DNA from 4 places in the Desulfosporosinus meridiei DSM 13257 genome. Region 3 is predicted to be linked to each of the others. Evidence: riboswitches for the same ligand, from Rfam matches in the RefSeq annotation. Region 3 holds a riboswitch; each other region holds the start of a gene.

Region 1 (3,217 bases), 730 kb from region 3:
TGCTTAGTCTTTATCCTCTATACAGATCAAAAATAGGAAAAAGGTCCTATCTTTTAAAAAAAGCCCCCACCGTTCCCGGTGAAGACCAAGTATAGAGAAGGGATTTCTGTCGAGGTGTATATTCCTGCCCACCTTTGTTAACCATAATGCCAACAGATGCTAATCATGTTTTGGGAGGCTTCTACATATAATGAAACTTAATCTCCCCTATCTATATTATTATTTAACGTTTGCATTTGGATTATTGTTTTTAATTCTAGTTTTCATTCCAAAGCAAGAACTTAGGAAACTATTTTGGTTTGGAATATTGTGGGGATCGGGTTTAGACTTTATTGTTGAACATCTCTACCATTTTGTTAATTTAACTAGGTACCAGCATGCGGAACCCTTTAATGTCGGCATTCTCCCTCTATGGACGATTTTAGCGTGGGCACCGGCAGTAATGCTGTTTATTTACTTTCTACCCCAACGAAGGGAAAGATATATTTATTGGGTTTATGTAATAATTTGGAGTTCATTTATCTGTTCTGTCGCGGTCATTTTGAAACAAATTGGACTATTGGTGTTTATTAATGGTGGCCCGTGGATCTGGTTTATAGGAAGCTTTGTCTTCCTATCTCTTATGTCCAAGTATTATCAGTTTCTTGAGGCAACCAGACCAAGCTTGTAACCTTATAGGACGATCTAGCATAGTATATTTTAGGGGCAATAATAAGACATCTATTTAAAAGGGGAGAGTTTTGGGCAGCTCTCTCCTATTTACATTTTCCAACTAACACAAAAAAGCCTCCAAAGCATGAAGGTTGTCCGCATCGATTAGGCTTTGGACCCATTGGCCAACTTCGTCCTGGTTATTAACATTCATTCGACATTCCGGACAACATAACCCTTTCAACAAAAGAAAAATAATTCTTCCTGCAAACGGGGCATAAAAAAAGAACCGGCTCAATTCTCGTTCTCTCTGAAAATCAAATCAATAAACCAAAAATAAAAGATAGTATCTGATTTACATTTAACTTTTATCCGTAGTATATAAGAATTTGTAATTATGATCCTTTTGCTTTGGTAATAACTTAAGCAAATACCAATTATTATACTTGACGATTAAAAGAAACATTTGGTATACTACGGATGATTTTGTAATCCGTAAAAGTTGAATAGTCCAAGTTCGGTTGGGGTAAACTTCGCGAAAGCGAAGGACGCTAAAGTCATGGGTCTAAGGCTAAATTCAAAGGGCTGCTAATACCTTTGAGGGCTATGATCGCCAGACTACAAGCACAGAACTTCTCTGGGGAGAGCGGTCTTTTTAGATTGCTCTCTTCTTGTTTTAGGAAGAATCATCCCTACTGCTGCATTGTAGATTGATTTACTATTGAGCATTATTCTTATACCGAGGCCTAATAGTAATAATCGAAGTAGTTATTTAGTGTTTGTTAAGGAGGTAATTGAACATTGACTTAATTGTAGTAGAATTTTTATTCTGACCTATGGACTAATTCTTACATCGTGTAGTATTTAGTCTTGCGAACTGTGGAGCGATACGCAAGTTCAGCAGTGTTATTAATGCAAAAAGTGGTAATTCGATAGAATGCTACAAAAGTCACTAACCCGTAAATATTCACATTCATAATGTTATTAGCTGATATAGAATTTTTCATTTTTGAGGAGGGGCATATGAAACAAACGGGTAACGGACAGGTAAAACAGATGGGTATCGGACGGGCATTTAGCGCAAATTTTCTCGGTCATGCTCCGAGCTGGTACAAAACAACAATTCTTGCTTTTCTGGTATTAAACCCTATTTTAATGTTTACCGCCGGTAAGTACATTACTGGGTGGGTCTTGATTGTCGAATTTATTTTTACCTTGGCAATGGCGCTAAAATGTTATCCCCTCCCTGCGGGCGGACTTCTGGCCATCGAAGCCGTTGTGATTGGGCTGACCAACCCCCATTCCATCTATCACGAAGTAGAACTGAACCTGCCGGTCATTCTGCTTCTGATGTTCATGGTTGCCGGGATCTATTTTATGAAAGAAGGTCTTGTGTATCTATTCACCAAGATCCTTACTAAAGTACGCTCTAAAGTAGCCCTGGCCTTCCTGTTCTCTATAATGGGTGCAGTTCTTTCCGCTTTTCTCGATGCCCTAACCGTAACGGCAGTAATTATAGCCGTAGCCTATGGATTCTACAACATCTTCCACAAGTTTGCTTCCAGCGAAAAAGTATTCGACACCTATGATATCAATCACGACCATATCATTGATGACATATACCAAGAAGACCTAAACCAGTTCCGGGGTTTTCTGCGCAATCTGATGATGCATGGCGCTGTGGGTACTGCCCTGGGCGGAGCAACAACACTGGTTGGTGAACCACAAAATTTACTCATCGGCTCCATTATGAAATGGGACTTCGTTGATTTCTTTTTAAACAGCGCACCTGTCTCTATCCCGGTACTGATCGCTGGTCTCCTGACCGCCATTACCCTTGAAGTCACCAAGTTTTGGGGATACGGTTATCAGCTTCCTGCGTCTGTTCGAAAGGTTATGGAAGATGATGCCAAAGCCAAAGATGCTGCCATGGATACTCGCGGACGTATCCGTTTGATTGCTATGGCTGTATGCGGCATCTTACTGATCTTCTCCTTAGCCTTGCACCTGGCAGAAGTCGGTATTATTGGTCTGATGATTATCATTTTGCTTACCGCTTTCAACGGGGTTATTGAAGAAGGGCGCATCGGTCATGCCTTTGAAGAAGCAATGCCCTTTACTGCGCTGCTGATCGTATTTTTCTCCATCGTTGCCGTTATTCATGACCAGCATCTGTTTACACCGATCATTCAGTGGGTACTGCACCTGGAAGGACAGGATCAGCTTGTCGCTTTCTTTGCGGCCAACGGTGTCCTTTCGGCAATCAGTGACAATGTATTTGTGGCTACTGTCTATATGACTGAAGCACAGAAAGCCTTTGAAGCCGGCGGCATTGCCTTGGATCATTACAACAAGATGGCAGTTTCCATCAACATGGGGACAAACATCCCTTCCGTTGCTACACCAAACGGTCAGGCGGCGTTCCTGTTCCTGTTGACTTCTGCCCTTGCTCCGCTAATTCGCCTGTCTTATATGGAAATGGTGAAACTAGCACTGCCTTACACCGTCGTCATGTCAGTTACAGGTGTACTGGCAACTATGTATCTGTTGTAAACTTAAAGGTATA
Region 2 (3,217 bases), 200 kb from region 3:
CCATTTCCGGTATCGCTGCCCAGACCAATCTTCTCGCCTTGAATGCAGCCATTGAAGCAGCACGAGCGGGCGAACAGGGCCGTGGTTTTGCGGTGGTTGCAGACGAGGTAAGAAAGCTAGCAGAACAATCTCAAGAAGCCTCAAAGCAAATTGCGACACTAATTACGGGTATTCAGCAAGATACACAAAAGGCTGTGTTATCGATCAGTGAAGGTACCCATCAAGTCAAATTGGGAACTGAGGTAGCAGAAACCGCAGGACAAGCATTTAGTGAAATAACGGGTTCAATTAATGTCGTAACCGCTCAGATTGAAGAAATCTCTGAAGAGATTCAACAAATGGCTGTAGGCAGTGAAAGAATAGTCGCCTCGGTTTCGGAGATCTATGAGACGAGTAAAGAAATCACGGGACAGACCCAAACCGTATCGGCAGCCACAGAGGAACAATCAGCCTCGGTGGAGGAAATTGCCTCTTCCAGCCAGGTGTTGGCTAATATGGCGGAAGAGTTGCAAGAAACTTTGAAGAAATTCACGATATAGCATTGTCCATGTTCTATGTTGTTTTATAGAAAACCTATACCTATAATGACAAAAATATCTTGACACATTTAGTAATTTCGTGTAGAATAATAACTCGTGGTACCAATACGAGCCATTAGCTCAGTCGGTAGAGCACCTGACTTTTAATCAGGGTGTCCCGCGTTCGAGTCGCGGATGGCTCACCAAATAATTGTTTAAGTGTATCAAGAAGGTATTCGAAAGGGTTACAACCCTAAAATAGCGCTCAAAAAAGGACAGGGACTAAATGGGGTCTCTGTCTTTTTTTGTTATATATTAGTCTAATTATAGTTAAAGCAAAGGTTGGAACGTAAAAGGAAACAGAAATTTGATGAAAATTGAAAAAATATATATAATATTTACTTTTTGTATGTTATAGTCAAATAAAAGCAAATATGAAGAAGATTTTTTAAAATTATATAAAGATATAAAGTTATTGACAAGGCAAACTGAGCGAAAGCTCAGGACGCAAAGCTACGGATCTTCCACTCTTAGGGGTAAAGATGGCCGAGTTACCAATTAGGATTATAACGCGCCTTGTCTAAAGGGGGCGGTTTTTTCTTTTATTAGGTAATGGACTCAAATTATTTGGATGAAGGGGATATATAGAGATGACAAAGATTAAATACCGAATTATTCTTATGTTAGTAACATTGGCCCTAATAATGGGTTCCATTCTCGGCGGGTACAGCATTTATAATTTACTAGTTGCGGAAAAAGCTAATCTTGAACAGTATCGAACTACCTTGTACGATCAATTCGATCGGACGATTATGCTTCAGGTACAGACTGCCCACAGCCTAGTACAGGATGTTTATAATAGTCAGCAAAAGGGAGAACTGACTCCAGAAGAAGCGAAAAAGAAAGCGGCGGATTTAGTAAGAAATTTGCGCTTTGATGGAGAAAATTATTTTTGGGTGGATACCACAGAGGGGATAAACGTTGTTCTGCTGGGAAGAGATACTGAAGGTAAATCCCGCTATGAAGCCAAAGATAGCGCCGGAGTATCCTTTGTTCAGGAGTTCATAAAGAATGGAACTCAAGTTAGTGGTGGTTATACAGATTATACATTTGCTAAGCCGAATGAAACAGAGCCTTTGCCAAAGAGAAGTTACACCTTGCTATTTGAACCCTATAATTGGGTAATCGGGACTGGGAATTGGGTAGATAATATTGATAAACTTGTTGAAGTCAAACAACTTGAATTGGAACAAAAGGCTAAACGAGATATAATTTTTACGCTAGTATCCATGCTCGTTGCTATAGGAATATCGCTCGTTCTAGGGACTATGTTAAGTAAGAAGATCACAAATAATATTGTAGCAATAGCAAAAAATGCTGATGAAATTGCCAAAGGAAACCTCAAGGTTGAGAATCTTAGTATTAATTCTAAAGATGAGTTAGGTCAACTGGGCAAAGCCTTTAAAACAATGACGGAAAACTTAATCGAGCTGGTTGACCATATATCATCGTCTTCCAAGCAAGTTGCTGCCTCATCTCAGCAGTTGAGTCTGGGAGCGGAGCAATCTGCTCAAGCGTCGCACCAAGTGGCGGTAGCCATAACGGAGGTATCTTTAGGTGCTGAGAAACAGCTGACTGCCGTCAATGAGACATCAGCAAGCGTCGAAGAGATGTCAGCAGGAATCCAGCATATGTTGGAGAATGCGAAAACAGTGGTAAAGTCATCGGAAAGGACTGCACACTCAGCGTCTGAAGGAAGTCAGGCGATCGATAAGACGATACAACAAATGATGAACATTGAAAGAACGGTTACCGGATCAGCCGATATGGTTACGAACTTAGGAGAGCGTTCTAAGGAGATCGGACAAATTGTTGATACCATTTCCGGTATCGCTGCCCAGACCAATCTTCTGGCCTTGAATGCAGCCATTGAAGCAGCACGAGCGGGCGAACAGGGCCGTGGTTTTGCGGTGGTTGCAGACGAGGTAAGAAAGCTAGCAGAACAATCTCAAGAAGCCTCAAAGCAAATTGCGACACTAATTACGGGTATCCAGCAAGATACACAAAAGGCTGTGTTATCGATTAGTGAAGGAACCCATCAAGTCAAATTGGGAACAGAGGTAGCAGAAACTGCAGGACAAGCATTTAGCGAAATAACGGGTTTAATTAATGTCGTAACCGCTCAGATTGAAGAAATCTCTGAAGAAATTCAACAAATGGCTGTAGGCAGTGAAAGAATAGTCGCCTCGGTTTCGGAGATCTATGAGACGAGTAAAGAAATTACGGGACAGACCCAAACCGTATCGGCAGCCACAGAGGAACAATCAGCCTCGGTGGAGGAAATTGCCTCTTCCAGCCAGGTGTTGGCTAATATGGCGGAAGAGTTGCAGGAAACTTTAAAGAAATTTAGTGTAGACTAATAAGTTTCAGTGAAATGAGTTATAAGACGGCCTAGCCTTTTAGCGCCCCCATTCTATAATCTATAGTGGGGGCGTCCTGTAGACTTGAAGTTTGCATTTCTTTATTCTCAATGTGGTTGTTTTTAATCATTACCAAAATGATATAAACCCTCTTAAATGTAAGAGACTCCTTAAATTGGTAGTGCGAAAACCTATAAAGGTATAATAAATTTGATAGTTTTATCTTTAAAATAAAGAGGCTTTTCTAAGCGTAAGAAATTTGCCAAATAAACTATAAGA
Region 3 (3,217 bases):
TCTTCCTTGCTCCCCCGCCCTTGCTGCCTCAATAGCAGCGTTTAAGGCCAACAGATTGGTCTGTGAGGCAATCCCGGTAATCACATCAACGATTTGTCCGATTTGGCTGGACTGTTCACCTAACTGAGAAATAACTTCTGCAGTTTGGTCATTAACCTCCCGGATTTTCTCAATCTTCTCCACAGCATTTCTTGCTTGAAGGGCACCCAGTTCTGCCGCTTGAGCAGCGTTATCACTGCTATGACTGACAATCTCAGCATTTTCCGCAACTTGTTGGGCATGTGTGGAAAGTTGCTTGATTATTTTTCCGGTTTCCCCCACTGAAATAGCTTGATCTGACGCCCCCGATGCCAGTTGTCCCAGTGTACCAGCGACTTGTTCACTGGCAGCTGTAGCTTCTTCTGCGGCAGCCGATAGTTCTTCACTCGTAGCGCCCAGAGTACTTGCAGTGTCGGCAACTTCCCTGACAATACTATGAATATCTCCAATAAACTGATTAAAGTGTTCCGAAAGTTTACCTACCTCATCATTACTTATAATATTTAATCGTTTAGTTAAGTCGCCGTCTCCTTGTGAGATATCCTTTAACACATCGCTCGTCTTCACAATAGGTTTAGTAATTCTTTCTGAAACTATAAATATGACCAGCCCAATTGCGAACAAGGCGACCATAGCAACAATGATTGAGAAGTTCCGAATGGAATTGGCTTGCTCCAAGATCGTCACCATTGGAACATTAATAACAAGGGACCAGGGCGTTGTCGTTCGACCAATCGTCACTGGTACGTACAATCTATAATACTCATTATTGGATATCGTGTAATTCTTCCCTGCTTTAATTGTTTCCAACGCAGCTAAATCATCAAGATCATTACCTATTTTATTAGGGTCAGGGTTTGATACATACTTACCGTCATTTGAAACAAGGCACGCATATCCGGTGTCAAAAGGTTTTATCTCGGAAATTGTCTTCTGGATAGTGTCTAAAGCTATATCTGCTCCAACCGCTCCAACAAATGTACTGTCTCCATTAATCAGTATAGGTTCAACTAAGCTAATCATAAGGACTTCCTTGCCACGCACCGTGTACTGGATAGGATTAGTAACAGTCTCTTCCTGAGTTTTTTTAGGAGTTATGTAAAAATCCCCTACACCCGGCGTATCATAATCCACGAGAGCATCGACTTTAATTTCTCCTGCTGCTCTATTCCAATATGGGATAAATCGGCCGGTTTCATCATGGCCTGGTTGGTTTACATGATCCGGGTCTTTCCCGTCCAGGGCATTTGGCTCCCATACTGTCCAGGTTCCCAGAAAATCTTGGTTGTCATTTAAAACGCTTAGGATCATAGAATTCATCGTTCCACGATCAATGTTGTTTGCCTCCTTAAGGCCTTCAAAGGTTGAGCCTAAAGTTCTCACAGTATCCATAGGAACATTTAACTCATTCGTTACTTGATTAGCATATTCATATGCAGTGTGTGTAGCAGTTTCATAAGCAGCATTCTTAGCCATTTCGACAGATTTTGTCGATACAAGCAATATAACGCAAACAAACGAAACTAAAACGACCATGCCTGTTGAGAGTAATATTTTGTTCCTTAGTTTTAAATCCCTTATCACTTTTATTCCCCTTCCTAGAGTTTTAGATATTTGAAAAACAAGATTCCTTCAAATCTCATTTACATCCTAAACTAGTCCTCCCAATAAAAAAGCCGCCGAAATCAAACGATCGGCGACAGATTTTGTTCGGTAACCCGGCTATCTTATAAATAAATGAAGACCCGTGGCTTTGCGTCCCCAGTTCTCACTGGGTTTGCTCTTATCGCAGAATATAAAATTATTTACATCCATTATTGGAACTATCCAAGTGACCTAATATAATAAATCGCAATTTAATATAACATATATCTACATATTGTTACAATAATTTTATTTAGCAATTTTTTAGATTGCGATACTATAGCTTCCGGCCGGTACGACACATAAGTTTAGTCCCAAAAATAGTCCATAGTACATACCTTAGTATATAAATGAATGACATCCTCAGGTTTAATCTCCCATTAGAAGGGCTGGCAAACACTATGATAATTGGCATTCCCAGAGCACTTCTATATTACAAATACAAGCACCTCTGGAAAAGTTTTTTTAAGGAATTAGGCATCGATTATATCGTTAGTCCGGATACAAACAAAGAAATTCTTCGCAAAGGTTCAACCTACTCGATTGATGAATCCTGCTTATCTTCTAAGATTTACCTGGGGCATGTGGAATGGTTGTTGGATAAATGTGACTATATTCTCGTTCCCCGCTATTCAGATTATAGTAGAAATGGCACGGTATGTCCCAAGTTTCTCGCGATTTATGATTTAGTAGCCAATATTTTCAGAGACAGATCTATTAATTTATTATCTTATAGCCTTAATCCGAAGGTTACTCATGTTGAAATGGCCGCCTTTCTTAAATTGGGCAAAATCCTGGACAAAAAGAAGTCTCAAAGTTTATATGCCTACCTGAAAGCCAAACAGGCAGAAAAAAAGGCTCATTTGCTAGAGATAACTGAACAAGAGTGTCTGCTCCACGAAAATAAGCCGAAGATTTTAGTGATAGCTCACCGCTATAATATTTGTGACAAATATATTGGCGAACCTATCCTCAATATTCTACGAGAACAAGAGACTGTTCCGATTATTGGCGATATCGCTCCCCCAGAAGAGGCCTTAGCCAATTATGCCCAGATCAGCGAGACATTGCCCTGGGTCTGCAATAGGGAGCTTGTCGGCTCCATACCCATTTATAAAGACCGTGTCGACGGTATTATCCTTATGAGTGCCTTTCCTTGTGGACCAGACTCCCTAGTTAACGAGATCCTTATCCGACGAGTCAAGGATAAACCTATTCTAAATCTCATGATTGACGGACAAGAGGGAAAGGCCGGAATGGAGACCCGTTTGGAAAGCTTTATCGATATTATCCGGTTTAAAAAGGATGAATACAATGGAAGAAATTAAGGCCAGCTATCCTCAGCTAGGGAATTATTGCACTCCTCTAGAGCTCTTATTCACTGAAGGATTTGATGTCAAGTATATTGTTCCTCCGCCTATTACCAAAAAAACCTTAGCCTTAGGAAGCCGTTACAGCCCGGACTACGTTTGTGCACCTTTTAAATATCACCTGGGAAACTTTATCGAGACAATTGAGGCAGGTGCAAACACCC
Region 4 (3,217 bases), 1.5 Mb from region 3:
ATCTGAATCTTTTTTTATTGGGTTATTTTTACTTTAGAGGAAGGATGCGAGGGGAAAAGAGTAGAAATATTAGAGTGGAATGATTCAGCTGTTCCCGGCACTTAGCGGATAAAATGCTAGGGTAGTAAATTTCATTTGAGTAATCATTTATTTGAGATGTGGAGAAAAGGATAATGGCACGTAGGTTGCTAAGCGAAGTACACCCAATATTCTACTTTTTATCGGTATGGTTTCGGAGATTGATAACATATTTAAAGTGGAGCTTTGAGGGTAAAACGTTTGCTTCTCTAAAAAGTACCGAAAAGCTACCATATCGAGTGAAGAAACATCAGTCTGTACTGATTAGAAAACTCGGTGATACAGACCTGCAGTTGCAACATAACAAAGTTAAAAATCTCTCAATAGCGATTGGGCGGATTGATGGCATTATTATAAGGCCTGGTGAAACATTTTCTTTTTGCAAACTAGTAGGACTCACAACTAAGCGTAAGGGATATTTACCAGGTATTTTGTTGTCTTGTGGAGAAGCAAAGCCTGGCATTGGTGGTGGTATCTGTCAAATAGCTAACCTAATCCATTGGTTGGTTATTCATAGTCCTTTGACTGTTACCAAACGGTATCATCACAGTTTCGATCCTTTTCCAGATGACAGAAGGGTGTTGCCCTTTGGTAGTGGGGCAACCGTTTTTTATAACTATATAGACTATCAGTTTATGAATTGTACCGCATATACTTTCCAACTAAGACTTTGGCTTTCGGAGAAGTGCTTAGAAGGAGAACTGAGGGTCGATCAGAACCTAGACTTTGCTTATCATGTATTTGAGAAAGACCATCAGTTTTTAAAAATTGGGAATAAATATTTCCGAAAAAATGAAATATGGAGAAATAAAATAATTAGAAGGAAAAGCGGGGAAATATTAGAGACTGAATTAGTAACAAAGAATTTTGCTGAGGTCAAATATGTACCAGACACCTATGAGCAGTCGGATGAGTTGAAGCAGCCAAGAGGCGTTTATGAAGATTAATAAAAAATAAATGCAATAATGATAAAAAGGTCCTATTAATAATGGTACAAAAGACCTATTCCTATGGTATAATTGACCCAATAAATATACCAGTGACGACATTAGCAAACTTGAGCGAAAGCCAAGGACGCAAAGCCATGGGTCTTCCAGTTGTATAACTGATGATTGCCAGGTTACCGAATCACCGAATCAGTTAAACCTACAGTCGTCACAGCCAAGAAGGTGTGGCGATTTTTCTATGAAGAATGAAGAAGTTATCTGATTATATTTCCTGGCTTTTGGAGACGAAGTGTGGGGGGGTGTTAAAGTGCCAATAATATCGGTTATTTGCTATCTTTGTACTCTAATGTTCTATACCATGGGATATTTAAAAGTGTTGGAGCTCAATGCAGGTCACGTGAGTACTCGTGTTTCTACTACTTATGTATCTCAAGCAACGAGTTATTTTGTTTTAACAATCTTCTTTGCTTTATACGGTTCCCTTTTATTTTACGTTAAGACTATTAAGGATAAAGAGATTAAAATAATGACGCCGAATTTAGACTTAAAGCACCCTAAGAAAACGGATATTAGAAGACGAGCAAGCTGATCCAAAAGCACAGATTCAAAATCACGTCCTTTAACAAAGGCCCGTTGAGTGCTCATGACTGAGAGCTCAACGGGTCTTTGTTAAAGGATTGATAGAAGCGACAGAGGATTCTCATGAAACATCTTCTGTCCTAGGCAATGATTCCTTGCCTAGTGACAAAAGACGATTTATTAATATTTAGATAAGAAAAACCAGCTATTTGCGGTGATTGCTTTTTATGCGTTCTTTTTGGCATTATATTACGTATTTGTTTACATTTTTTCAGCATAGGAGTATTATATTCAACAGTTTCATCAAACATTGATTCCATCGGCAAGTCAACACTAACCTAGCATAGAAGCGGTATTGAAAGGAATGTCGGACTTGAGAGGCGATAGGCAGAAGGTTTGTTTTACGTATCAATATGAGAGTTTTTATCATGAACAGGGCATTCTAAATTAAGCATCTATATAGGTGGTGTTGAAAATCAAATATGCTTTTAAACGTTATTTAATTGGCCGTCCTTTAAGATCAACTGAAATAGGAGAACAAAAACTTAACAAGAAAAAAGCCTTGGCGATACTTTCGTCTGATGCTCTATCCTCCGTAGCGTATGGCCCGGAACAAATATTGATTGTACTGGTAACAATTGGAGCCACGGCCATTTGGTATTCAATTCCGATAGCAATGGGAGTCCTTGTTTTATTAGCAGCGTTAATTTTATCTTATAGGCAAGTTATCTTTGCTTATCCACATGGCGGTGGAGCATATGTTGTATCTAAAAACAATTTGGGGGTTAATTTTGGACTAATCGCAGGCGGTTCTTTGTTGGTAGATTATATTTTAACAGTTGCTGTCAGCGTTTCAGCGGGTACTGATGCAATTACCTCCGCGTTTCCGACATTACATAATCATAATGTCAGTATTGCCATCTTTTTTGTTGTTTGTATTACACTTCTTAATTTAAGAGGAGTAACAGAATCCGCTTCTATTTTAGCCTATCCGGTTTATTTGTTTGTTGTAGCCTTAGTAATATTAATTGGTGTTGGTTTATATAACATCTTTACCGGCCAAGTACAACCTGGACTGCATACCCCCATAGGAACCCCTGTGGCTGGAATTAGTTTGTTTTTACTCCTAAAAGCCTTCGCTTCGGGAAGTTCTGCATTAACAGGTGTTGAAGCCATTTCGAATGCTATCCCTAACTTCAAAGACCCTGCGCCCAATAATGCAGCTAAAACCTTAATTGCAATGGGAACACTCTTGGCGATATTATTCTCTGGAATTGTTTGCTTAGCCTATTATTACGGAATAACCCCTGTAGTAGAACAAACAGTTGTATCCCAAATTGCTGAAACTATCTTTGGGCGTAACTGGATGTATTACTTTATTCAGGGTACTACCGCATTAATTTTAATCCTTGCAGCGAATACAGGGTATACAGCTTTTCCATTACTGGCTGTCAATCTTGCCAAAGACAAATTTATCGCAAGAATGTTTACCGTACGAGGAGACCGTCTGGGATACTCGAATGGGATTATTATCCTGGGATTATTTTCCATAATTTTAATTATTGTATTTGAAGGGGAAACAGAACATCTTATCCCACTTTATGCTATTGGGG

The links. Region 3 has a riboswitch for cyclic di-GMP ahead of DESMER_RS21255 (methyl-accepting chemotaxis protein). Riboswitches for the same ligand answer to the same signal wherever they lie in the genome.
Region 1: it holds a riboswitch for cyclic di-GMP, as region 3 does, so the genes downstream of both, nhaB (sodium/proton antiporter NhaB) here and DESMER_RS21255 (methyl-accepting chemotaxis protein) in region 3, are expected to answer to the same signal.
Region 2: it holds a riboswitch for cyclic di-GMP, as region 3 does, so the genes downstream of both, DESMER_RS22280 (methyl-accepting chemotaxis protein) here and DESMER_RS21255 (methyl-accepting chemotaxis protein) in region 3, are expected to answer to the same signal.
Region 4: it holds a riboswitch for cyclic di-GMP, as region 3 does, so the genes downstream of both, DESMER_RS14270 (hypothetical protein) here and DESMER_RS21255 (methyl-accepting chemotaxis protein) in region 3, are expected to answer to the same signal.

What each region holds. Positions count from the first base shown of each region.
Region 1 covers NC_018515.1:489,697-492,913, reverse strand. The annotation lists cyclic di-GMP riboswitch class I at 1,167-1,277, shown strand; gene nhaB (sodium/proton antiporter NhaB) at 1,675-3,204, shown strand.
Region 2 covers NC_018515.1:4,830,076-4,833,292, reverse strand. The annotation lists gene DESMER_RS22290 (methyl-accepting chemotaxis protein) at 1-539, shown strand, start outside; tRNA gene DESMER_RS22285 (tRNA-Lys) at 649-724, shown strand; cyclic di-GMP riboswitch class I at 991-1,077, shown strand; gene DESMER_RS22280 (methyl-accepting chemotaxis protein) at 1,169-2,938, shown strand.
Region 3 covers NC_018515.1:4,630,351-4,633,567, forward strand. The annotation lists gene DESMER_RS21255 (methyl-accepting chemotaxis protein) at 1-1,623, opposite strand, end outside; cyclic di-GMP riboswitch class I at 1,749-1,831, opposite strand; gene DESMER_RS21260 (acyl-CoA dehydratase activase-related protein) at 2,085-3,011, shown strand; gene DESMER_RS21265 (hypothetical protein) at 2,998-3,217, shown strand, end outside.
Region 4 covers NC_018515.1:3,083,589-3,086,805, reverse strand. The annotation lists gene DESMER_RS14275 (VanW family protein) at 174-1,025, shown strand; cyclic di-GMP riboswitch class I at 1,119-1,206, shown strand; gene DESMER_RS14270 (hypothetical protein) at 1,333-1,614, shown strand; gene DESMER_RS14265 (APC family permease) at 2,080-3,217, shown strand, end outside.